One region of the Nonomuraea sp. KM88 genome, then DNA from elsewhere that is predicted to be linked to it. Evidence: riboswitches for the same ligand, from Rfam matches in the RefSeq annotation. Region 1 holds a riboswitch; each other region holds the start of a gene.
What was found. Region 1 has a riboswitch for thiamine pyrophosphate ahead of ACTWPV_RS30430 (cytosine permease). Riboswitches for the same ligand answer to the same signal wherever they lie in the genome.
Positions count from the first base shown of each region.

Region 2: another riboswitch for thiamine pyrophosphate. It lies ahead of thiO (glycine oxidase ThiO); the one in region 1 lies ahead of ACTWPV_RS30430 (cytosine permease).
Region 3: another riboswitch for thiamine pyrophosphate. It lies ahead of thiC (phosphomethylpyrimidine synthase ThiC); the one in region 1 lies ahead of ACTWPV_RS30430 (cytosine permease).

Region 1 is NZ_JBQQCC010000011.1:273,757-287,757, forward strand. Features, by position in the region: gene ACTWPV_RS30390 (response regulator transcription factor) at 1-162, opposite strand, end outside; gene ACTWPV_RS30395 (hypothetical protein) at 257-430, shown strand; gene ACTWPV_RS30400 (DUF6412 domain-containing protein) at 435-635, shown strand; gene ACTWPV_RS30405 (YidC/Oxa1 family membrane protein insertase) at 717-1,358, shown strand; gene ACTWPV_RS30410 (ATP-binding protein) at 1,342-1,785, opposite strand; gene ACTWPV_RS30415 (ATP-binding protein) at 1,899-3,779, opposite strand; gene ACTWPV_RS30420 (methylated-DNA--[protein]-cysteine S-methyltransferase) at 3,876-4,451, shown strand; gene ACTWPV_RS30425 (hypothetical protein) at 4,414-4,857, opposite strand; gene ACTWPV_RS30430 (cytosine permease) at 4,867-5,748, opposite strand; TPP riboswitch at 5,739-5,851, opposite strand; gene ACTWPV_RS30435 (hypothetical protein) at 6,182-7,027, opposite strand; gene ACTWPV_RS30440 (peptidase inhibitor family I36 protein) at 7,100-7,543, opposite strand; gene ACTWPV_RS30445 (rhodanese-like domain-containing protein) at 8,262-8,585, opposite strand; gene ACTWPV_RS30450 (winged helix-turn-helix transcriptional regulator) at 9,010-9,444, opposite strand; gene ACTWPV_RS30455 (MFS transporter) at 9,520-11,037, shown strand; gene ACTWPV_RS30460 (Fpg/Nei family DNA glycosylase) at 11,095-11,973, opposite strand; gene ACTWPV_RS30465 (TenA family protein) at 12,020-12,625, opposite strand; gene ACTWPV_RS30470 (GOLPH3/VPS74 family protein) at 12,649-13,311, shown strand; gene ACTWPV_RS30475 (LCP family protein) at 13,317-14,001, opposite strand, start outside.
Region 2 is NZ_JBQQCC010000003.1:532,420-537,468, forward strand. Features, by position in the region: gene ACTWPV_RS12020 (Rv2175c family DNA-binding protein) at 1-340, opposite strand, end outside; gene ACTWPV_RS12025 (NAD(P)/FAD-dependent oxidoreductase) at 371-1,534, opposite strand; TPP riboswitch at 1,594-1,710, shown strand; gene thiO (glycine oxidase ThiO) at 1,700-2,836, shown strand; gene thiS (sulfur carrier protein ThiS) at 2,833-3,033, shown strand; gene ACTWPV_RS12040 (thiazole synthase) at 3,026-3,781, shown strand; gene pknB (Stk1 family PASTA domain-containing Ser/Thr kinase) at 4,163-5,049, shown strand, end outside.
Region 3 is NZ_JBQQCC010000009.1:226,733-231,781, forward strand. Features, by position in the region: gene ACTWPV_RS26610 (SDR family oxidoreductase) at 1-416, shown strand, start outside; gene thiC (phosphomethylpyrimidine synthase ThiC) at 413-2,017, opposite strand; TPP riboswitch at 2,010-2,122, opposite strand; partial or broken gene ACTWPV_RS26620 (class I SAM-dependent methyltransferase) at 2,269-2,784, shown strand; gene ACTWPV_RS26625 (hypothetical protein) at 2,823-3,170, shown strand; gene ACTWPV_RS26630 (universal stress protein) at 3,184-4,017, shown strand; gene ACTWPV_RS26635 (cellulose binding domain-containing protein) at 4,165-5,049, shown strand, end outside.

The DNA.
Region 1 (14,001 bases):
CAGGTCGAGCACCATCAGGTCCGGCGGGTGGGCCAGCGCCCTGCGCAGCGCCTCGACGCCGTCGCCCACGCATTCGACCTCGTGCCCGTCGCGCTCCAGATAGCGGGCAACGACCTCCGAGACGGTCGGATCGTCGTCCACGACCAGGATGCGGGTGTTCACCACTTCACGGTACGGCCCGGCTTCGCGAAGGTGGCAAGGACGTCATTACTTCGTAAGCGTCGCGGATCATGCCACGAGGACGTACGGTGGCCTCATGGGTAGAGTCGTGATGCTCGTTCTCGGGACCCTGCTGGGTCTCTTCGTGTTGTTCAACTTCCTCCTGCCGATGGTGCTGGGGCTGCTCAAGGTCGCCCTGATCATCGGCGTGGTCGCTCTGCTCGTCTTCGTCGTGGTCACGGTGATGGGCAAGTCGTCACGGTCGCACTGAGCCGGTGACGCAGCTCCTGTTCGACCCGTGGCTGGCGGGGATCACCCTGGTGGCGGTCCTGCTGCTGGTCACATGGGCGGCCACGTTGCTGCCCGCCTTCGGCGGCGAGCCACGACGCTTCCCGCTGACCTACGCGCGGCGCACGGCGTTCCAGCGCCTGCGCGACCCGGACGCGGCCGGCCGCCCGCGTCCGCGCGCGCCCTAGGCATGCCCCGCTTCCTTCCAAGCGGGGCTCCTCAGGCACAGGCCGGGTGAGCCCTTCCTCTCTCACGCAGAAACAGGGCTCATGATCGATTCTCTTGTCACGTTCGTCATCACCGTGTCCGGGGGCCATGCCGCGCTCGGCGTCGTGCTCTTCACGCTGGCCGTACGCCTTCTGCTGCTGCCGCTCAACGTGCGCCAGGCCCGCACCGCCAAGATCAAGGAGAGGCTGGCGCCCAGGCTGCGCGCGCTGCAGAAGCGCCACCAGCGCAATCCCGAGCGGCTGGCCAAGGAGGTCTCCGCCCTCTACGCCAAGGAGGGCAGCTCGCCGTTCGCCGGAATCATGCCGATGCTGGCGCAGCTGCCGTTCATGTGGCTGATGTACCGGGTGGCCACGCATCCGACCGCGCTGGCCGGGCATGACCTCTTCGGGGCTCCGCTGGGGCAGCAGGTGGCGGGCATGATCGCTAATTACGGTCTGGTCAGCACCCCGGTTTTGGTCTTCTTCTTGGTCATCGTACTGGTCGCAGCGGTGGCGTGGTTCTCCGCGAGGCAGATCAAGATCACCGAAGAGCAGCCGGAGCTGATAAAGAAGATCATGCCGCTGCTCCCGTACGGCTCCGTGCTCGCCGCGCTCGTGCTGCCGCTGGCGGCCGGGATCTATCTGCTCGTCTCCACGGCGTGGGCCGTGAGCGAGCGGGCCGTGCTCGCTAGCCGGCCTCTCTGAGCGTCGCCACCTGCCCGTTCACCGAGCCGTTGCCGTGCGGAGCGGGCAGGATCGCCCACACCGTCGTCGTCTCGCCCTCGTGCCGGACGCCCCAGCTTTCCGCCACATATTCGACGATGCCGAGCCCCCGGCCCCCGAGCGAGGACAGGGTCGGGCGGCCGGCGCGTGGCTCCGTCGCCGCTCCTCCGTCGCTCACCGCCACCTCGATGTGGTCGTCGTTGCGCAGCCAGGCGACCCGCACCATGCCCGAAGGAAGCGGATGCGCGTGCCGCAACGCGTTGCTCAGCAGCTCGCTCACCACTAGCACGGCGTCGTCGATCGCCGCGGAGAAAACCCCGCCGTCCTGCAGGTCAGTGCTCAGACGCTGGCGGGCGACGGCGACGCTGGACGGCGCGTACGGCAGCAGCACCACGCTTGACACACCCACCTCCCCGTTCCCTGTGCCCCCCACGGGAACACTCCCCGGTACGACCGAAATGCCCCGTTAGCCGACTCCAGAAACCGCATCTCGATCACAGCTTGTACACATTGGACGATAGATCAGCGCAACTGTGACCGCCTCGTTACCGCATCGGTGTGTCGGATCCGATAGGGCAGAACCAGCCGCATGCGGGTGCCACCTCCCGGTCTCGGATGGGCGCTCACGTCACCCCCTTGTGCCCTCGCGAGGCTGCGGACGATGTAGAGCCCGAGCCCTACTCCACCAAACCTTCTCCGGTCGCCGCTGTCCACCTGGACGAAGCGCTCAAAGATCCGCTCCCGGTCAGGCGGGGCGATTCCGACGCCCTCATCGTCGACCACCACGACGACGTTGCCGGCCTCGGGCCAGGCCTCCACGGCGATCAACCCGCCCTTGGGCGAGTACTTGAAGGCGTTCTCCAGCAACTGCCCCAGAACGATGTCCGTGGCCAGCGCGTCGCCCAGCACGTTCGGCAGTTCGTCGGGGAGCCTCACCTCGACCCGGTGCCTGTCCGACAGCACGGGGAGCCCGAGCGTGGCGGCCCGGATCCGCTCGGCCAGGTCGAACTCCTCGATCCGGACCTTGAGCTCGTCCGCCCCCGCCCTGGAGCCCAGCAGCAGGTGGTCCATGAGCTGGCCGAGCGACCTGGACCGCTCGGCGATCGTGTGCACGGCCGAACGGCGCTCGGGGTCGCTCAGCTTGTCCCAGCGCGAGTCCAGCGTGCTGGCGAACCCCCGCACGATCGTGATCGGAGTGCGCAGCTCATGGCTGGTCGTGGCCAGGAACAGGTCCTTGGCCTCCTCGAGCTCCTTGGCCGCGGTCACGTCGCGGAAGTCGATGACCACCTCGCCGGTCTCCTCGATCCGCGCGCTCACCACGTCCAGCCAGCGGCCCGTCTCCAGCTGGAACGTGACCTTCTCCCCCGGCTCGGGCAGCGGGAACGGCGGCGGCCCGCCGATGACGTCGTCGGCCGAGAACGCGGTCAGCACGGCGGCGGCCGGGTTCCAGCGGACCACGCGGCCCGCCCCGTCGAGCACGGCGATGCCGTCGGCACTGGCGTCGAAGACGGCCCGCTCGTGTGCCCGCTGCCGCACCGCCTCCTGGTAGGCGACCGCGTTGCCCACCGCGATGCCCGCATGCCCGGCGAGCAGCTCCAGCAGTTCCAGTTCGAGATGCCCGGGGACACGCCGGGCGAAGAGCGCGTAGAGGGCTCCGTACGGGCGCCCGCCGACGGCGGCCAGGCCCAGAGTGATCGTGTGCAGGCCGTCCAGCCGCGCCCACACCAGCTCTTCGAGCCCGTTCGTCTCCAGCATGACGGTCTTGCCGGTGCGTAACAGCTTGTCCACCAGGCTCGTACGCAGGTCGGTGGTGGTGCCCCTGATCGCCTCGGGCAACTGGTAGGTGCTGACCAGCCGCAACCGGTCGCCCTCGATCAGCACGAACCCGCCCGCGTCCGCGCCGGTGAGCTCCGTGAGGCTGGCCGAGATCCGGTCGAGCACGGCCGACAATTCCAGCTCGGAGTTGATGTCGCCGACGACGTCCGTCAACCGGCGCACGAGACGTTCCCTGCGCGCCATGCGGTGCCTGGCCAGCTCGTCGGCCCGCGCCGGATGGTGCACGCAGATGTATCCGGCCACGGCGTTGCCCAGGCGCAGCGCGCTGATGTCCACCCGGAGGTCGAGGGGGACGCCGTCCTTGCGCAGGCGTTTGGTGCGCAACGACACGGACTCGCCCGTGCGTACGCGCTCCAGCACGGCGTTGAGCTCGGCGGTCAGCTCGCCCGGCACGATCGGCGCCCGCCGCCCGAGCAGGTCCTCGGCCGGCCACCCGAACAACCGCTCGGCGGCCTCGTTCCAGACCAGCACGCTCTGGTCACGGTCGAGCACCACCACGGCGTTGGGCGAACCGGCGAGCACCGCGCGTGCGATCTCGTCGTCACTACCGGCCCATTCGTCCCCCACACCTCCATAGTGCACGTGGCTTGGTAGGTGCGTCGGGCGATCCGTCCGATACGCTGCGGTCACGGCGATCTCGGCGGGTGTGGAGGGTGAGGGCGAATGGCGAGCGGTGATCTCGATGCCCTGTTGCGGGTGACCTCCAGCACCTACCGCGGCGAGACGCCGCCCGACATCGCGTTCGGCACCTACGACGGCGCCGTGGGCAGGCTGGTGCTGGCCGTGACGGGCAAGGGCATCGCGGCCTGCAGCTTCGAGGCGGAAAACGACGTCTTCGAGCTGGTCAGCCGGCATGTGGGCACGTTCATCGGCAACGACGCGCGGCGGCTCGACCCGGTGCGCAGAGAGCTGGATGCCTATTTCTCCGGCCGGCTGCGCGCGTTCGCCACGCCGGTCGACTGGGCGCTGGCCACCACGTTCGCCCGGTCGGTGCTGCAGAAGACCACGGCGGTCCCCTACGGCACGACCACAACGCTGGAGGAGATCGGCCAGAGCATCGGCAGGCCGCGCGCGCTGCGCGCGATCGGCAACGCGCTGGCCTCCAATCCCGTCTGCGTGATCGTGCCCTGCCACCGGGTGGTGCGCGAGGACGGCGCGCTCGGAGACTACGCGGGTGGCGCGAGCGCCAAGCAGCACCTGCTCAACGTCGAACAGCGCGCCTCCGCAACACGCCGATGAGCGCGGTCACGAGGGCCGCCACCACCGCCGCGCCGAGCGCGCCGTTCATCCACGGTTGCCTGGTGAAGCCGATGGCGTCGCGGGCCGACGCCCAGAACCCGTCCCACGCCGCGATGGTGGGCGTCGAGGTGGTGAGCCAGTAGGCGGCGAAGCCGAGCGCCCACGGCACCAGCATCGACCAGCGCGAGGGGGCGTCCTCGTCGGTGTTCCAGCGGTCGGAGCGGCCGAACCCGAAATAGTCGACGGCCAGCACCGCGAACATCGGCACGAACACCGCCCCGATCACGCCCAGGAACGCGCCGTACGAGGTGACGTCGACGACCAGGGCGATCACGACCGTGAACACGCCGATGGCGGTCGAGATGACCCGCCGGTCGACGCGCGGCATCAGGTTCTGCAGCGACATGGTGGTGGACTAGACGTTCGCGAACGACTGGTCGGTCTCGCGCAACACCAGGATGCCGAAGAACACCGCTCCGAGCGGCGCGGCCACGAACGGGTCGAACACGGCCGTGTTGTCGGCGTTCACGGCGGCGGCGCCGGCGATGGCCACGGCGTAGACGCCGAGCCCGAGGCAGGCCACCTGGGCCACCGTGTAGCCGCCGACGATCCCGGTGAACGCGGCGCGCCCGGAGCGGGAGTGCCGGGCGAAGTCGGCGGCCAGCGGCACCCAGGACACCGACAGCGCGATCACGTAGTCGACGGCCGGAGCGAACCCGGTCCACGACCCGCCGGCGGGGGCGGGCGCCTCGGACAGGAAGTACCAGGTGAACCAGATCATCGACACGATCACGCCGACGGTGACGTACCGCCGCAGCAGGCGGATCGCGCCGAGCGGCCAGATCGTGAGCGCGGTGGTCAGCACGCCCGCCAGAACCACCCACACGGGGTACGCCACCCCGTCGAAGATCGCGGTGGCGGCCTTGGCGATCACCCACAGCTCGAAAGCGCCCCATCCGAGCATCTGCACGATGTTCAGCACCGTGGGCGCGTAGGAGATCCTGGCCCCGAACAGGCCGCGCAGCAGCACCATCGCGGGCTGGCCTGTGCGGGTGCCGGGGATGGCGGACAGGCCCACCATGGCCGTTCCGATCAGGCTGCCGACCACCGTCGCCACCAGCGCGGCGGCCAGGCTCAGCGGCGCGTCGCCGGTCGGGTTGAGCAGGAGCAGCGCCCCTGAGAAGCCGAGGAGGCTGACACCGAGGTTGGCCCAGAGCGCGCCCTGATCGAGCACGCCCAGAGTCTTGGGGGGCTGACCGTCGAGAGTCAGCGGAACTTCGTCGGCGACGTGCGACATCGCACACTCCCTACGCCGGCATTACCCGGACAGGTTCATGCGGTCGGCGACAGCCGTAGTCGCCCTCTCAGCCTGATTGCCTCAAGCTCCCGCGGATTGATTTGTACGTGCGGAGCCGGAATGTCCAAGTTCCGCGGGCCCCATGATGCCTCATCCCTCCGAGTTCGGCCAGCCCGGGGGACATGACCCGGGTGGCCGGCTCCGTGGTGGCGGCTGCGCCCGCCATGGCAGCACCACTCCCAGCGGGCGTAGCCGTACAGAACGACGACGTCATCCGCAACTCGTACGGAGCCAGCCGCCCCGAGGTTCTCGCCCACAGGGTCATGACCGCGACGGTCGGCAGGCCCCTGGCGAAGGCGCCCGAGGGGGAACCCCCTCGGGCGACCCGACCTGACCCGGGGTACGTGGCTTCCTGCCGGAAGTATTGACGCCTTCACCGTGCTTCGCTGTCCGCTCGCCGGTCAAGGGTGTGTCGTGCGTTGCCGAGGTAACTCTGATTCGCCTTCCGCAGGGCCTCGAACCGCTTGGCATGCTGTTCGATCATCTTCGTCTGAATTCGCCATTCCGCTGCGGCGCGAGCGGCTACAAGATCGGTCTTTTGCTTGCAGCGTACGTCAGCGGCGGCCACGGCCTGTTCCGCCGGTGAGACCTTAGGTACGTTGAGGTTCCACCGCCGATCCTCCACCGCGGCTTGTGGGGTCTGGTAGTCGAAGCCGTTGTCGCGCATGCAATCGCTCCATGCCCGGGTGGCTATGACCACCGCCGGATCTGCCGCGGATTGGTCGACCGCCGCGTATTCCAGGTCGACAAGCCATGCGGAGTTCCGGTCGCGGACGCCTCTCCAAAGGGCAGAATCCGCCTGGTCCAGGCACCCGCCCGGGCCGAGCAGGGCGGACTGCTCGGCCTTGCTCGCACGGGCGGCCCATGCTGCCTCCTCCGCCTGGGCCTGTGCTTCTTGCGGCGTGTCAGGGACGTGGTAACCGTAGCGCCGGGCGGCTTCTGAGTCGGCAAGGCCGTAGCGGCGGGCGTTTTCGGTGAGGAGCGGGTGGGCATCCGCAGCCGACTGTTTCCCAGTCCAGACGAAGCCCTTCTTGGCCATGCATTCCCGTCTGAGCCTGGTCCGTGCGGCGGTGACCGTAACAAGGTCTTCATCATTGAGCCGGTAGGCATCGAAGGGCAGCGCGAAGGCCGCCCGGAACGGCGGTGTGCCTGGCTTCTGGGCAGCGCCCACACAGGCGGCGACCCCGACGCCGACCAGCGTTACGACCGCCCCTGCCAAGAAAGAGGAATTCTTTCCTTGCGCACTCGTTCGTCGTGCCGACGCTCGCTTGATCCCCATAAGCAGCGAGATTCAGCAGTTAACAATCTTAAACGCGCTCGCCCGATTGTCGCCGATCTCATTGTTTTTCAACTTGCCATCATCAGGCTGGCCCAGCTCCCGCCCGAACACGCTCATCGCTCCGCCGTATCCAACGTCCTGATAAAGCTCAACCCAGCACCACCCTTTTCTGACTTTGATCGAGCTGGTCTCGTTGTCCATCCCGTCACCACTATCATCGCCGTAATAGTCCAGCCAATTGTACTTCCTGAGGTCGGGCTTGCTCTTCTTGAAGTTGCGCCAGTGATCACCGTCCGCACCCTTATCCTGGTTGAAGTCCTCGTTCTCGTACAAGCAAACCCAACCAGCACTACACTTGCCGAAGGAGTCTGCGGCAGCGGGTGTTCCCCCGGCGAAAAGAACGGCGACCGTCGTGGCCGCCGTGACAGCCAGCGCGACCTTACGCTCCACTCTCATCACAAGTCCTTTCCCTGAGATCTCTTTGAGGCGAGCCCAGTCTTCAGACCCGTTTCAGCGCCGTAAATAGCCCGGATTCCACGCCTTATGCGCAGAGAGTCCACTTCAGGGCCAGACCCCGGCGTAGTGGATGTTTGTCCGGTTTCTTGGTCATGTGAGGCAAGGAACGGCGAGGCCGCGGGTGGCGTCGCGGACAGACGGTCACGGTCCGCCACTTTCCTGTCGTGCCGTCCCTGACCTGGCGTTCGACCGGTATCGCCTGCCCGGCGTGCGGAAACGCAGTCCCCCCGTGACCGTGACGACCTTGAGAGTGCGGCGTTCCTCACGTCCACGGCGAGTAGGGATCACGCCAGCAGCGGGCCGAGTCGGCAGCGGCCTCCTCGACGGCTGCGCGGATCGGGGGATGGTGTCCAGCGCCTCGGTCAGGACCGGCAGGTCGGTCGGTGGGCCGGCGAGGGTGACGTGCTCCAGGTGGCGGGTGAGCACGTTGACCGGGATGATGGCACGCGAACGCGGCCCCTGTTCCTGATCGGCTGGCGTAGAAACCCAACGATCACCAGGGGTCGCGTTTGTCATGTGTGCCCGGGGTGCCTCAACCGCCCGGCCTCACAGCACATGCGGCCCATCAGCCGAGAACGCTCCGGCACATGGAGTGCCATGGGTAGCCCTTCTGGTCTGCTCCCGAGCGCCTATGGTGCGCGGCGGCGGGGCGTCCGGCTCAGGCCACGAAGGGTTGCTCCCCGGTCTCGCTGACCAGCGGACGCCCGGCCGCCTCCCACGACTGCATGCCGCCCCCGACGTTGACCGCGTCGCGCCCGAGCTGGTTGAGCCAGGCCGCCACCTGCAGCGACCGGCCGCCCACCCGGCAGACGACGTAGACCGTCCGGTCGCTCGGCACCTCCTCGACCCGGCTCTGGATCTGGGTCATCGGAATGTGCACCGCCTCACGGGCATGGCCCGCCCGCCATTCGTCCTGCTCGCGGACGTCGAGAAGGTAGGCGTCTGCCGGGATGCCGCCCGGCTCGATCTCAGGAACGGTCATCAGATACCTCCGAGGAAGCCCCCGCCTTCATTCAGGCGGGGGAGGAATCGGACTCCTGCGGAGCAGGACAGGGGTAGCCGGTTCGCCTGGCGGCGAACCGGCGTCAAAACACCGCACGGTTCGGTAGTGTGTTCGACGGTGGCGATAACCAAGCCACCGGACGAACGATCAGAAGCACCCTCGCCGCAGGGCTTGCGGAGAGGTGAAACGCCTGTGGAGCTGGTGTAAGACCTCAACGAGAGTTCCTTTCCCGGGCGGGCGACCGGCGGTGAAGCAGGAAGGCCAGTCGGCGACGGCTGGAATCCCGGTCCTTCAGGGCCGGGAGATGTCAAGACCCCATCATCTCCCGGCGGCGGGGGGGAGTGCCGTCGCCTGGAGGAGGAGCGACGGGGGAAGGCGACGGCGCCCGACGACCGAGCCCGCCTCACGAAGTCGGGCCCTGAACGCGGGCGTCGTACGCGGCGCGGGCGCGGGCGATCTCCTCCTGGTGGGCCTCGGTCCAGGTGACCAGGGACTTGATGGTCTCGTGCAGCGTACGGCCGAGCGGCGTCAGCGCGTAGTCGACCCTGGGCGGGACGACGGGGTGGACCGTGCGGCTGACCAGGCCGTCGCGTTCGAGCTGGCGCAGCGTGACGCTCAGCATGCGCTGGCTGACGCCGTCGATCTCACGGCGGAGCTGGGTGAAACGCAGGCTCTCGCAGTCGAGCAGGGCGATGACGAGGAGTGACCACTTGTCGGCGATGCGATCGAGGATCTGGCGCACCTCGCAGTCCTCACGGGTGTCCCACTGGCGCGCGTCGTAGTCGTCGTCCATGGTGCCTGCGGAGTAACCGAGTGACGCAGAAGTGCCTTCTTCCATGAAGTCTCATGATGGCCGATGATGTGGACGGTTACAACAAGGAACTAACATAATTTTCCGTAACCGGGGGTTGTCATGCCTGTCCCTGCTCGTACGTGGGGCGTACTGATCGTTCTTTGCGGGGCCATCTTTCTCGAAGGCATCGACGTCGCCATGCTGAACGTCGCCCTCCCCGCCATCCGGGCCGATCTCGGCGTGCCCACGAGCATGCTCAGCGGGGTGGTGAGCGCCTACGTCCTGGGCTACGGCGGCTTCGTGCTGCTCGGCGGCCGGGCCGCCGACCTGCTGGGCCGGCGGCGCATGTTCCTGCTCTGGCTGGGGGTGTTCATGGCCTTCTCCGGGCTCGGCGGAGTGGCGAACGACGGCTGGGTGTTGTTGTTGGCGAGGTTCGTCACCGGAGTGGCCGCCGGCTTCATGACGCCCGCGGGGCTGTCGCTGATCACCACGAGCTTCCCCGAGGGTCGCGACCGCAACCGCGCTCTGATCATCTACGGCAGCACCGGCGCCGCCGGCTTCGCACTCGGCCTGGTGTTCGGCGGGGTGCTCACCACGTTCGGCTGGCGCTGGGTCTTCTTCGCCCCGGTGCTGATGTCGCTGGTGGTCCTGATCGCCGCGAGCCTGCTGATCGAGAGGGCGCCGGCGGAGGAGCGCCCGGCCGGCGGTTTCGACCTGGCGGGCGCGGCGAGCGTGACGGGCACGATGATGTTGCTGGTCTATGGAGTGGTACGCCTTGAGCACCCGTCCGAGGGCCTGCCGCTGACGCTCGCGGTCTTCGCCGCGGCCTTGGGACTGCTGGCGGCGTTCGTGACCGTCGAACGCCGCTCACCGCACCCTCTGGTCCGCCTCGGCATCTTCAGGTCGGCGGCGCTGGTCCGCGCCAACGTGATGGCCGTCCTGCTCACGGCCTCCTTCTTCGGCTTCCAGTTCCTGGTCACGCTCTACCTGCAGGAGTTGCGCGGCTGGTCACCCATGCAGACCGGGCTCGCCCTGCTGGCGGCCGCCGCCGACGTCGTGATCGCGCCGACGCTCACCCCGTGGCTGGTCAACCGGTACGGCAGCGCCAAGGTCATCCTCGGCGGCCTGCTGTCGGGCCTGCTGGCCTACGTGCTCTTCCTGGGCGCCGGGCTGGACTGGACCTACGCCGCGATGGTGCCGTCGATGGTGCTGATCGCCCTGATGTTCGCCTTCGCCTACGGCCCGCTCATGATCACCGCCACGGACGGGATCGCGGCCCGCGAGCAAGGGCTGGCCGGAGGGCTGATCAACTCGTCGTTCCAGTTCGGCGCCGCGCTGGGCGTGTCGATGGTCACGGCGGTCAACGTGGCCGCACTCGGCGGCGCGACCACGCAGGAGGCCGGGATGACCGCCTTCCGCACGGCCCTGGCGGTCCCGCTGGCGGCCGCGCTCCTGGCCAGCGCCGTCGCGGCGACGGCCCTGCTCACCAGGCGGCCCCCCAGGACAACCGACGTCCTGGTAGCCGGGCTGCCGGAAGAACCCACAGGACACGGCCAAGCAGGCGCGGGAACCACGGAACACGGTCAAGGAGGCGCTCGTCACGGCGAGCAACCCGTGAGCCTTCACGACCGGCCATGACAGACGGCGGCCGGCGTCGGCGCGTGCGGTGACGCCGGCTGTGCCGTAAAAGATGGATTATTTCAACAAACGGGACAACCTCCGGTCGGCGAGGGGCTTGCCGCCGGTCTGGCAGGTGGGGCAATACTGCAGCGCCGAGTCCGCGAACGACACCTCGCGGATCGTGTCGCCGCAGACGTCGCACGGCTGCCCCGCGCGGTTGTGCACCCGCAGCCCCGACTTCTTCTCCGCCTTGAGGTCCTTCGCGGCCAGCCCGTGCGCCCGCTCGACCGCTTCGCCGAGCGTGGTGACGATGGCCTCGTGCAGGTCGGCGATCTGCGCGTCCGTGAGTGTCGCCGCGATCTTGAACGGGGACATCCTGGCCGCGTGCAGCACCTCGTCGGAATAGGCGTTGCCGATGCCCGCGATGATCTTCTGGTCGCGCAGCAGCCCCTTGATCTGCGTGCGGTTGCCGCCCACGATGCGCTTGAGCGCGGCGACCGTGAAGGACGGGTCGAGGGGGTCGGGGCCGAGTGCGGCGATGCCGGGGACCTCGCCCGGATCGCGCGTGACATAGACGGCGAGCCGCTTCTGTGTGCCCGCCTCCGTCAGCTCAAAGCCGGGCGCAGCCCCCTCGTCGTCGGGCGCGAGCCGGACCCGCAACGCGAGCGGCCCCTTGCCGGGGCGGACGGGCTTGGCGCCCGACAGGTCGTCGCGCCAGCGCAGCCATCCCGCCCTGGCCAGGTGGATGACCAGGTGCAGGCCGTCGCAGTCGAGGTCGAGGAACTTGCCGTGCCTCGCCACGCCGGTGATGCTCAGCCCGCCGAGCGCCGTGGCGGGCGGGTCGAAGGTCTTGAGTGCCTGGAAGCCGACCACGTCGACCCCCACGATCGTGCGGCCCACCGCCCGCTCGCGCAGGAAGTGGGTGAGTGACTCCACTTCGGGAAGTTCCGGCATGTCACCAGGGTACGGTCCGCGCCACGCCGTCCACAGCCTGTGGATGCTACGGCACGCTCCAGAAGGCCAGCTCGTGCGCCATGCCCTCCCTGAACTTCGCCTCCGCCCGCGCCGGGTCCGGGTCGGCCTCGTCGATCATCTGGGCGATGCGTACGGCGAGCGCGGCGAACCCGGGATCGGCGTACGTGTCCACCCAGGCCCGATATCTCGGCTCAGTAGGCGGATTCTCCGCCAATATCTGCCCGAGGGTCGAATATCCCCACATACACGGGTAAAGCGCCGCCAACCCCTCCCCGTACGACGCCGCCGACTCCAGCAGGAACCCCGTGTACGCCCCACACGCCGGCCCCTTCACCGCGCCCTCCAGGTCGGCCCCGAACTCCGCCGACAGCGACCTGTGCAGGTTCAGCTCGTCGTGGTACGTCGCGTGCGCCAGGTCCACCAGGTCGCCCAGATGCGGGTCGGGCGCCTGCCAGGCCAGCCGCGCGAACACCCGCACATAGTCCAGCAGGAACAGGTAGTCCTGCTCCAGCCACGACCTGAACACCGGTTCCGCCAGGTCGCCGCGGCCGATCCCGATCACCGTGGGATGGTCGAGCTGCGCCTGCAGCAAGGGACGGCCGATGGCGTGCAACTTCTCCGAAATGCTCATGGCTGGGAGGTTAGTGTCGGAAGATGACTGTGACGATCGCCGAAGAGTTCCTCCTGCTGTCCTACCGGGACGACAAGGGCACCCCGCTCATCGACTCCACGCGGCTCGACTCCGCGCTCGCCGGCGCGCTCCTCGCCGAGCTCGCCGTGGCCGGGCGGCTCGAGTTGTCCGACAAGAAGGTGGCGGTCACTGACCCGAGCCCGCTCGGCGACGCGGAGCTGGACGCCACGCTGACCCGCATCGCCACCGAAGGTAAGGCCAGGAAACCCGCCTGGTGGGTGCAGCGGCTGAAGACGGGCAAGCTGCGCACGCGCCTGCTGACCAAGCTGGCGGAATCGGGCGTGCTGGCGGAGGAGCGCGGCAGGGCCCTCGGCATCTTCCCCGTCACCCGCTGGCCGGAGGCGCACCCCGGTGTCGAGGCCGACGTGCGCGAGCGGGTGTCGGCCGTGCTCGCGGGCGCCACCCCCGACCCCCGCACGGCGGTGCTGATCGCGATCGCGCACGCGGCCAGGCTGGACCGCAAGGTCTTCCCCGACGCGGACAAGCAGCGGATCAAGGAGATCTCCGAGGGCGCGTGGACGGCCGACGCCGTCGCCAAGACCATCGCCGCCATCAACGCGGCCACGATGGCCGCCATCAGCGCCGCGACCGCCGCTGGCGCTGCCGGCAGCGCCAGCGGCGGCTGACGGCGTCAGCGGGCGTCGAGCACGCTCTTCGGCACCGGCTTGTCCTCCTTCAGCGCGTTGAACAGCGCCAGCGCCTTCTGCCGGTCGGACTTGACGGCCACGCCGCCGTTGGGGAGGTCCTCGTTGCCGCCGAACGGCACCACCGTCGTCACCGGGCTGTCGCCCATGGCGAGCCCCAGCGAGAGCAGGTCGAAGGCGCCGGTGCTCGAATCGACCGTCACCGCGTCCGTGGCGCTCATCGCCAGCGGGATCGACGTGAACGGGTTGATGAGCACCCCCGGGCTGGCCGCCTTCTTCACCACCGCCGCGAGGAACTGGCGCTGCCGCTTGGTGCGCTCGTAGTCGGGCAGCGCGCCGCCCTTGCGCGTGCGTACGTAGCCCAGGGCCTGGGCGCCGTCGAGCACCTGCTTGCCCTTCTTCAGCTTGAGCCCCGCCTTGGGGTCGTTCACGGCGGCCGTCACGTTCATCTCGACCCCGCCCACCGCGTCCACGATGTCGACGAACCCGGCGAACCCGATCTCCATGTAGTTGTCGACGCGCAGGTCCGTGACCGTCTCGATGGTGCGGACCAGCAGCTGCGGCCCGCCGTTGTAGGCGGCGTTGAGCTTGTCGCGCTGCTTGCCGTAGATGGTGACGGCCAGGTCGCGCGGCAGGCTGACCAGCGTGGGCGGGTCGTCGGTGTCGGGGATG
Region 2 (5,049 bases), on a different contig from region 1:
CCGTGTGACGGCCGGCCCGGATCGCCTCGATGGGCGATCCCGGCAGGGACTCGTCCGGGGTGAAGAGCCAGCGCAGCGACTCGACGTCGTCGTAGCCGGCGTCCTGCAACACGGTCAGCGTGCCGGGCAGGCCCTTCGTCACGTCTTTTCCGTCGAGGAACACCGCGGGCACCTGAGGCCCGCCGCTGCCCCTGCGTACGCCGAGCAGCTTGTGGTCCTTGAGGAGTTGCTTGGCCCGCCCCAGCGGAAGGTCGAGGCGTGAGGCCACTTCGGGGAGAGTGAGCCACTCGTCGACGAGCTGCTCGGTCTCCCGGTCGATCTGTGCAACAGAAAGTGTCACGAAACCACAACTACCACATGGCGCGCTTGCTCAAACAACACAATCTCGTAGGGACACTTCGGGATCTACCAGGCGTTTGGCATCGAGGCGTTGGCCCGAGGCGATGATTCTGCGGCCCTGTACGAGGTCTCGCGGCCGGTCGACGGCGAGCACGGCGGCGAGGGCGTCGTCGGCGGTGAGCCAGACGGCCGACCATTTACCCTCCGTGTCACCGCGGTAGAGGAGGCGTTCGCCGGCGGGGTGGTGGCCGGCGTACTGCACCATGTGCCCGAACTGCTCCGACCAGAAGTAGGGCACGGGATCGTAGACGGCGTCCTCGCCGAGCAGCGTCGCGGCGGCGACCTCGGGCGCGTTGAGCGCGGAGTCCCAGTGTTCGACGCGGAGCCGGGTCTGCCAGCGGCGCGACCACCAGGCGGCGCAGTCGCCGACGGCGACGACGCCGGGCAACGAAGCGCGCAGATGCTCGTCGGTGACGACGCCGTTGTGCAGGTCGATGTCGGCGTCGGCGAGCCACTCGACGGCGGGACGCACGCCGATGCCGGTGACGACCACGTGGGCGTCGACGAACGCACCGCCCACCAACCGCACGCCGCCCTCGTCCACGGAGTCGACCATGGCGCCGAGCCGCAGGTCGATGCCGGAATACCAGGGCTCGGTGCGCGCGCCGATCTCGGCGCCGACGGCGGTGGCGAGCGGCGCGGGGCCGGCCTCGATCACCGTCACCGCGCACCCGGCCCGGCGTGCGGCGGTGGCGACCTCGGCGCCGATCCAGCCGGCGCCGATGATCGCGACGCGGGCGCCGGGGACGAGCATGGCCCTGAGCTCGTGGGCGTCGTCGAGGGTGCGCAGCACGTGCTGGGGACCGTCGCCGGGAAGCCTGATCGGGTCGGCTCCGGTCGCGATGACCAGGCCGTCGTAGCCCAGCTCGCCCTCGGTCGTCTCCACGACCCCCGCGCGCAGCGACTTGGCGCTGACGCCGGGCCAGAACTCGACGCCGAGCGCGGCCAGGTCGGCGCCGACGTAGCTGTCGTCGGCCTCTCCCGACAGCACGGCCTTGGACAGGGGCGGGCGGTCGTAGGGGCGATGGCGTTCCCTGCCGACCATGGTGACGCGCCCGGTGAAGCCCTTCGAGCGCAGCGCCTCCACGGTGCGCAGACCGGCCAGTCCTGCTCCGACGACGACGACGTGGTTCACGCTGATGACCATAACGGGGGCGGTGTCCGGGCGTGACACCGAGGCCGTAGGCTGGTGAGGGAAAGACGCGCGGGAGTCCGGCCGTGACCGGGCTGAGAGGAAGGCTTGACCGGGCCTTCGACCGCAAGACACCTGATCCGGGTCATGCCGGCGAAGGGAGCGCATGTGGACGTGATCGTAGGCGGCGGGATCGTCGGGCTGTCGGCCGCCTGGCGGCTGGCCCGCTCCGGCCGGCCGGTCACCGTGGCCGATCCGGCTCCCGCCTCGGGGGCGTCGCACGCGGCCGCGGGGATGCTGGCTCCGGTCAGCGAGGTGACCTACACCGAGGCGCCGCTGCTGCGGCTGGGGATGGCGGCGCTGCGCCGCTGGCCGTCCTTCGCCGCCGAGCTGGCCGCGGACGCCGGGCTCTCCGGGCCGGCCGCACTCGACTTCCGTACGAACGGCACGCTGGACGTCGCGTTCGGCGCCGACGACCTGGCGGCGCTGGACGAGCTGGCCGCGTTCATGGAGAAGCTGGAGCTGCCGGTCGAGCGGCTGACGGGGCGCGAGTGCCGGCGCCTTGAGCCCATGCTGGCCCCCTCCGTGCGCGGCGGCCTGCTGGCTCCCGGCGACGCCTGGGTCGATCCGCGCCGCGTGACGGCGGCCCTGCTCGCCGCCCTCGACCGGCTGCGCGTCCCGCTGGTGCGGGCGCGCGTGAGCGAGTTCCTGCGTGACGGCGGCAGGGTCACAGGGGTACGCCTCGCGCCACCGGACGTCCCGGCCCCCGCCGTGGCCGATGGCGGCGTGCCGCGGCAGTTGCGGGCCGAGCGGGTGATCCTGGCGGCCGGGGCGTGGAGCGCCGGGCTCGCCGGGGTGCCGGTGCGGCCGGTCAAGGGGCAGATCATGCGGTTGCGCTCCGCCCAGCCCCTGCTCGGCCGGTGCGTACGCGGCACCGTGCACGGCTCGTCCGTCTACCTGGTCCCCAGGGGCGACGGCGAGCTGGTCGTGGGCGCGACCCAGGAGGAGATGGGGTTCGACACCAGGGTGACGGCCGGCGGGCTCTACGAGCTGCTGCGTGACGCCAGGGAGCTGGTTCCGGGCGTCACCGAGCTGGAGGTGGCCGACGTGGTGGCCGGGCTGCGGCCGGGCACGCCGGACAACCTGCCCGTCATCGGCCCGAGCGGCACGCCCGGGCTCACGCTGGCCACCGGGCACCATCGGGGCGGCGTGCTGCTGGCCCCGTTGACGACGGCCATCCTGCTGGGCGAAGAAGGCGAGCTGGCGGCGCTGTGCTCGCCGGAAAGGTTTCAGGAGATTTCATGATTGTGATGATCAATGGGACCGCGCACGAGGTGATCGACGGCACGACCGTGGCGCAGGCCGTGAGCACGTTGACCGCGGCCACCACCGGAGTGGCCGTGGCCGTGAACGACGAGGTGGTCACGCGCAGCGCCTGGGAGACGACGGCGCTCAGCGACAGCGACCGCGTGGAGGTTCTGACGGCGGTGCAAGGTGGATGACCTGATCATCGCCGGGGAGAAGTTCTCGTCCCGGCTCATCATGGGCACCGGCGGCGCCCCGTCGCTCGATGTGCTCGACCAGGCGCTGGTCGCGTCCGGCACCGAGATGACCACGGTCGCCATGCGGCGGCTCGACCCGGAGGCCCGCGGTTCCGTCCTCGACGTGCTGCGCAGGCGGGACATCAAGGTGCTCCCCAACACCGCGGGCTGCTTCACCGCGGGCGAGGCCGTGCTGACGGCGCGGCTGGCCAGGGAGGCGCTCGGCACGCCCTGGGTCAAGCTGGAGGTCATCGCCGACGAGCGCACGCTGCTGCCCGACCCCATCGAGACGTTCGACGCGGCCGAGCGGCTGGTGGCCGACGGGTTCGTGGTGCTGCCGTACATCGGCGACGACCCGGCGCTGGCGCGGCGCCTGGAGCAGGCGGGCTGCGCGGCCGTCATGCCGCTGGGCGCGCCGATCGGCTCCGGGCTGGGCATCCGCAACCCGCACAACATCGAACTGATCGTGGAGGCCGCGTCCGTGCCGGTCATCCTCGACGCGGGCATCGGCACGGCCAGCGACGCGGCCCTGGCGATGGAACTGGGCTGCGACGCCGTCCTGCTGGCCACGGCGGTCACCCGGGCACAGCGGCCCGACCTCATGGCCACGGCCATGCGGGAGGCCGTGACGGCCGGGCGCCTGGCCCGCCAGGCGGGGCGCATCCCCCGCCGCCGCTACGCCGAAGCCTCCTCCCCGATGACCCCGTAACCCATCTCCCCCGGCGAGGGCTCGCGACCGCTCGCGCGGGCGACGTTGACGGTCGCCGGGGCGCCCCCGCGCGGTATCACCGCGCGGGGAACGTACGGGCACGGCCCCGGTGACCGGCGCATCCGGCCGGCCCTCGTAGGGGGAGCGGCCGCCCGGACGACACGCCCGGACTGCCGCGGGTGAAGGGATGGTCCGCCTCCGGGTCTCCTGCCTCGGTCCGGAGCCCGGGGACGCGGGGCGCGCGGCCGACCGGTAAGGGCGTGACGCCGGTGAGGCTGTGTCCGCTTCCCCGGGACGAAGGGCGTACGAACGAGAACGTCTCCGCATCGGTTTCGGGCGGCCGGGCCCTGTCAGTGGCAAAACGCCCGTAAACTCAGCGGGGTGGACACGACGACTGCGGACCCCCTGGTCGGGCGGCTCCTCGATGGGCGCTATCGCATCGAGAGCCGGATCGCCCGGGGCGGTATGGCGACCGTCTACCTCGCGCTGGACATCCGGCTCGACCGGACGGTCGCGCTGAAGGTCATGCACCGCTCACTCGCCGAGGACCCGGCGTTCGTCCGGAGGTTCATCGGCGAGGCCAAGTCGGTGGCCAGTCTCTCCCACCCCAACATAGTGCACGTTTTCGACCAGGGCACCGACACCGACGTGGTCTACCTGTCGATGGAATACGTGCCAGGCCGCACGCTGCGCGACATCCTGCGCGACCGCGGCCGGCTGCCGGCCCGCGAGGCGCTCGAGATCATGATCCCGGTCCTGGCCGCGCTCGGCGCGGCCCACCAGGCGGGCCTGGTCCACCGCGACGTGAAGCCGGAGAACGTCCTCATGACCGACGACGGCCGGGTCAAGGTCGTCGACTTCGGCCTGGCCAGGGCCATCGAGGCGACCAACCAGACCCGCACCGGCGTGATGATCGGCACGATCGGCTACATGTCGCCCGAGCAGGTCACCACGGGCGGCGCCGACGTGCGCAGCGACGTCTACGCGGCCGGCATCATGCTGTTCGAGCTGGTGACCGGGCAGCAGCCGTATGACGGCGAGACGCCGATGTCGGTGGCCTACCGGCACGTCCATGACACCGTGCCGGCGCCCTCGTCGTTCGTCCACGACGTGCCGCCGCTGATCGACACGCTGGTGGCGCACGCGACGGCCCGCGAGCCGGGCGACCGTCCCGCGGACGCCACCGCGATGCTGGTGGCCGCCGTCGACGCGCACCGCATGTTGCCGCGGATGACCGGCCAGCCCGTGAGCGGCCCCGTGCCGCCGCG
Region 3 (5,049 bases), on a different contig from region 1:
CGGTCAACATCCACAGCTACTTCCGCGTCATGAAGGCCGCGCTCCCCCACCTGCGCGAGGGGAGCGCAATCATCAACACCTCCTCGATCAACGGCCTGCGCGGCAACAAGACGCTCATCGACTATTCCGCCACCAAGGGCGCCATCAACGCCTTCACCTACTCCATGGCCCAGAACCTGGTCGATCGCGGCATCCGGATCAACGCCGTGGCGCCGGGCCCGGTCTGGACGCCGCTGATCCCGGCGACCCTGCCGGAGGACAAGGTCGGCTCGTTCGGCGGGCACGTCCCGATGGGCCGGCCCGCCGACCCGGACGAGATCGCCCCCTCGTACGTGTTCTTCGCCTCCGGCCGGATGTCGTCGTACTACACGGGCGAGGTGCTGGCCCCGATCGGCGGCGAGACGCTGCCCGGTTAGTCCGCGATCGGCAGGTAGACCCGGCCGCCACGCTCGGCGAACTCGGCCGCCTTCTCCGCCATGCCGGCCTCGATCGCCTCCTGCGTGTCCAGCCCGTGCTCGTCGGCGTAGCGCCGGACGTCGTGGCTGATGCGCATGGAGCAGAACTTGGGGCCGCACATGGAGCAGAAGTGGGCGGTCTTGGCCGGCGCGGCGGGCAGGGTCTCGTCGTGGAACGAGCGTGCCGTGTCGGGGTCGAGCGACAGGTCGAACTGGTCCTCCCAGCGGAACTCGAACCGCGCGTCCGAGAGCGCGTCGTCCCACGCCTGCGCCCCCGGGTGGCCCTTGGCGAGGTCCGCGGCGTGGGCGGCGATCTTGTACGTGATCACGCCGGTCTTGACGTCGTCCCTGTTCGGCAGGCCGAGGTGCTCCTTGGGGGTGACGTAGCAGAGCATGGCGGTGCCGTACCAGCCGATCATGGCGGCGCCGATGCCCGAGGTGATGTGGTCGTATCCGGGGGCGACGTCCGTGACGAGCGGGCCGAGGGTGTAGAACGGCGCGTCGTCGCAGAGCTCGCGCTGCAGGTCGACGTTCTCCTTGATCTTGTGCATGGGCACGTGCCCCGGGCCCTCGATCATCACCTGGACGTCGTGCGCCCGCGCGATCGTGGTCAGCTCGCCGAGCGTGCGCAACTCGGCGAACTGGGCCTCGTCGTTGGCGTCCGCGATCGAGCCGGGGCGCAGCCCGTCGCCGAGGGAGAACGACACGTCGTAGCGGGCCAGGAGCTCGCACATCTCGTCGAAGTGCTCGTACAGGAAGCTCTCGCGGTGGTGCGCCAGGCACCAGGCGGCCATGATCGAGCCCCCGCGCGAGACGATCCCGGTCTTGCGGCGGGCGGTGAGCGGCACGTACGCCAGCCGCACCCCCGCGTGCACGGTCACGTAGTCGACGCCCTGCTCGCACTGCTCGATCAGGGTGTCGCGGTAGACCTCCCACGACAGCTCCTCCGGGCGGCCCTTGACCTTCTCCAGCGCCTGGTAGATGGGCACGGTCCCGACCGGCACCGGCGAGTTGCGGATGATCCACTCGCGGGTCTCGTGGATGTCGGGCCCGGTGGACAGGTCCATGATCGTGTCGGCGCCCCACCGGGTGGCCCAGGTCATCTTCTCGACCTCCTCCTCGATGGAGGAGGTCACGGCGGAGTTGCCGATGTTGGCGTTGATCTTGACGAGGAAGTTGCGGCCGATGATCATCGGCTCGGTCTCGGGGTGGTTGACGTTGGCGGGGATGATGGCCCGGCCGGCGGCGACCTCCTGGCGTACGAACTCGGGGGTGACGCCCTCCCGCACGGCCACGAACTCCATCTCCTTGGTGACGATCCCCCGCTTGGCGCAGGCCACCTGGGTCACCGGCTCGCCCGCCGCGCGGCGGGCGGCGACCCACGGCTCGCGCAGGCCCGCCAGCCCGCGCCGCACGTCGGTCTCGACGTACGGGTCGGTGTACGGGCCCGAGGTGTCGTAGAGCGTCACCGACGAGCCGTCGGAGAGGTTGACCTGGCGCTTGGGCACGCGGAGGTCGCCTTCGTAGATCTTGGTAAAGGTGGGGACACGCGCGTCGGTCATCGCGCAAACTCCCTTCGCCGGCATTACCCGGAGCAGGTTCTGGCGGTCGGCGGCTCGCAGCCGTCCTCTCAGCCCGGTCCGCACCGGGCTCCCGCGTTGGACGGCGCTGGTCCTACCCACGCCCACGCCAGGACGAAACATGACATCATCCGCAAAATGGAAGATCCCACGTCAACGACCGCAGCCACCTACGACCACATCGCCCCCGCTTCGCCGCGAACACCGAGCGGCCCGACGCCGGCCTCCAGGCCTTCAGGCAGCGCTTCGCCGACGCCGTGCCCGCCGGTGGAACGGTCGCCGACCTGGGATGCGGGCCGGGCAGGGACGCCGCCTGGCTGGGCGAGCGCGGGCTGCGGGTCGTCGGCGTGGACCGCTCGGCCGCCATGACCGGACTGGCGGCGGCCCGCGGCGTGCCCGCCGTGCTGGGCGACCTGCGCCGGCCGCCCGTGGCCCCCGGCTCGCTCGCCGGCCTGTGGTCGGTCGCGGCCCTCCTGCACGTGCCCGCCGCCGAGACCGAGGCCACGCTCCGCGCCTGGTCACTGACCCTGCGTACGGGTGGCGTGCTGGGCCTGAGCACCTCGGCGGGCGACTCGGAAGGGTGGGAGGAGGTTCCGAGCGGGGCCGGCCGGCACCGCTGGTTCGTCCACCGCGACCCCGGCGCGCTCCTGCGCCTTCTCCACGCGGCCGGATTCGACACCGTCGAGCACGGCCTGAACACCGCCGGGCGCACGTGGCTGAGCGTCCTGGCGATCAAGCGCGAGGTTTGACGGCCCTCTCCAGCGGTACCAACCCCATCAGGGGGACTATGAAAAAGATCGCCGCTGTCGCAGGACTCGTGCTGCTGGCCACGTTCGGCGCCCCCGCCGCCCACGGCGACGGGACGGACCAGCACGAGGTGAGCAAGGAACAGTACCGGACGCTGCTCGCCCAGTGCCGCTTCGCCGACACGGGCAAGGCTCGTTGCCGCTCGACGGTCAAGGAGATCTTCCGTATCGGCGCAAGGGACGCCGACCTGGACTGCCGTACGTACGCCGGCGTGACCGTGTGCGGCACGCTCCAGCTCAGCGAGGCCGAGCGCGCCTGCATCCGCGACTCCGAGGAGCACGGCATCTCGTTCCGCCGCGCCGAAGTGGAGTGCTACGCCTTCTCCTGAGGGGGCAGACGCCATGATCATTGTTGGGGTGGACGGCTCGCGCGCCGGGCTGGAGGCCGCCGGCTGGGCGGCCACCGAGGCGGCGCTGCGCCGTACCCGGCTGACCGTGGCCCACGCGGTGCCGCGGTGGGTGTGCGAGGAGCTGTCCGCCCGCTACGCCGAGGTCGCCCGGTGGATGCGCGACGAGGCGAACTCGGTGCTCGCCGCCGCACGCGACCGGGCGCTGCGCGAACGCCCCGCGATCATCGTCGAGACCACCCTGCTCCCCGGCGACCCCCGCACGGCGCTGATCAAGGTCGCGGAACAGGCCGACCTGCTGGTCGTCGGCGGCCACGGCATCGGCGGCGTACGCGGGCTGCTGGTCGGATCCGTCGCCCAGGGGGTCGCCGCCCACGCCCGTACGAACGTCGTCGTGGTCGGAGAGCGGCCCGCGACGCCCCGCGGCGAGATCGTGGCCGGCACCGACGGCTCGCCTCCCGGCCTGCGGGCACTCGACTTCGCCTTCGCCGAGGCCGAGCTGCGTGAGGCGCGGCTGCGGGTCGTACAGGCGTGGGCGTGGCCGCGGCCCGGCGGCTTCTTGCCCGCCGACCCCGAGAACGAGCAGCACACCCTGCACCAGCTGCAGGACCTGCTGGCCGAGCGCCAGGAGCGGCACCCGGACGTGGACGTGCTGCCCGAGGTCGTGCACGGCCACCCCGTCGAGGTGCTGAAGGAGGCGGCCGAGGGCGCCGACCTGCTCGTGGTCGGCTCGCGCGGGCACGGGCAGCTCGCCGGCATGCTGCTCGGCTCGATCAGCCAGGCCCTGCTGCACCACACCCCCTGCCCGCTCGCCGTGGTGCGGGCCTGACCCCCTCCGTGGTGTGACCTTCGGCGTGGCGCGGGCCTGAAAGTTACATCCGTCTTCGCAGGTCACCCGGGCGGGCACGGGCACGTGCTTCCCGCCGCGGACCGGCGCTTCCTACCATCTGCGCAGGCGACGACGGGAGAGCGGACGATGCGAAGGATCAGCGCCGTGCTGGCGGCGATGCTGGCCGCGGCCGCCGCGGTGTTATTCGCGACGACCGCGCCGGCCGGCGCCGCCGCGACCAGGATCATGCCCCTGGGCGACTCGATCACCGGCTCCCCCGGCTGCTGGCGGGCGCTGCTCTGGAACAGGCTCCAGAACGCCGGCCACACGGACATCGACTTCGTCGGCACCCTCCCGCCCCAGGGTTGCGGCGTCGCCCACGACGGCGACAACGAGGGCCACGGCGGCTTCCTGGCCACCAACGTCGCCGCCCAGAACCAGCTGCCCGGCTGGCTCTCCGCGACCCGGCCCGACGTCGTGCTCATGCACTTCGGCACGAACGACGTGTGGAGCAACATCGCTCCTGCGACGATCCTGGGCGCGTTCACCACGCTGGTGAACCAGATGCGGGCGAGCAACCCCGCCATGAAGATCCTCGTCGCCAAGATCATCCCAATGAACCCGTCCAGCTGCGCGGACTGCGCCCAGCGGGCCGTGGCCTTCAACAACGCCGTCCCCGCCTGGGCCGCCGCCACCACCACCGAGCGGTCGCCGATCACGGTCGTCGACCAGTGGACGGGGTTCAGCACGGCCACGGACACCTACGACGGGGTGCACCCCAACGCCGCAGGCGACCAGAAGATGGCCGACACGTGGTATCCGGCGCTGGTGGACGCCCTGGCCGGCGCCGACCCCGATCCCGACCCCACCGACCCGCCTCCGGGCGGCTGCGCGGCCGCGTACAGGAACGCCGGCCAGTGGCAGGGCGGCTTCCAGGGCGAGGTCACCGTCACGAACGCCGGCACGGCGCCCATGAACGGGTGGGAGGTGCGATGGACGTTCGCCGACGGGCAGCGGATCGACCAGATCTGG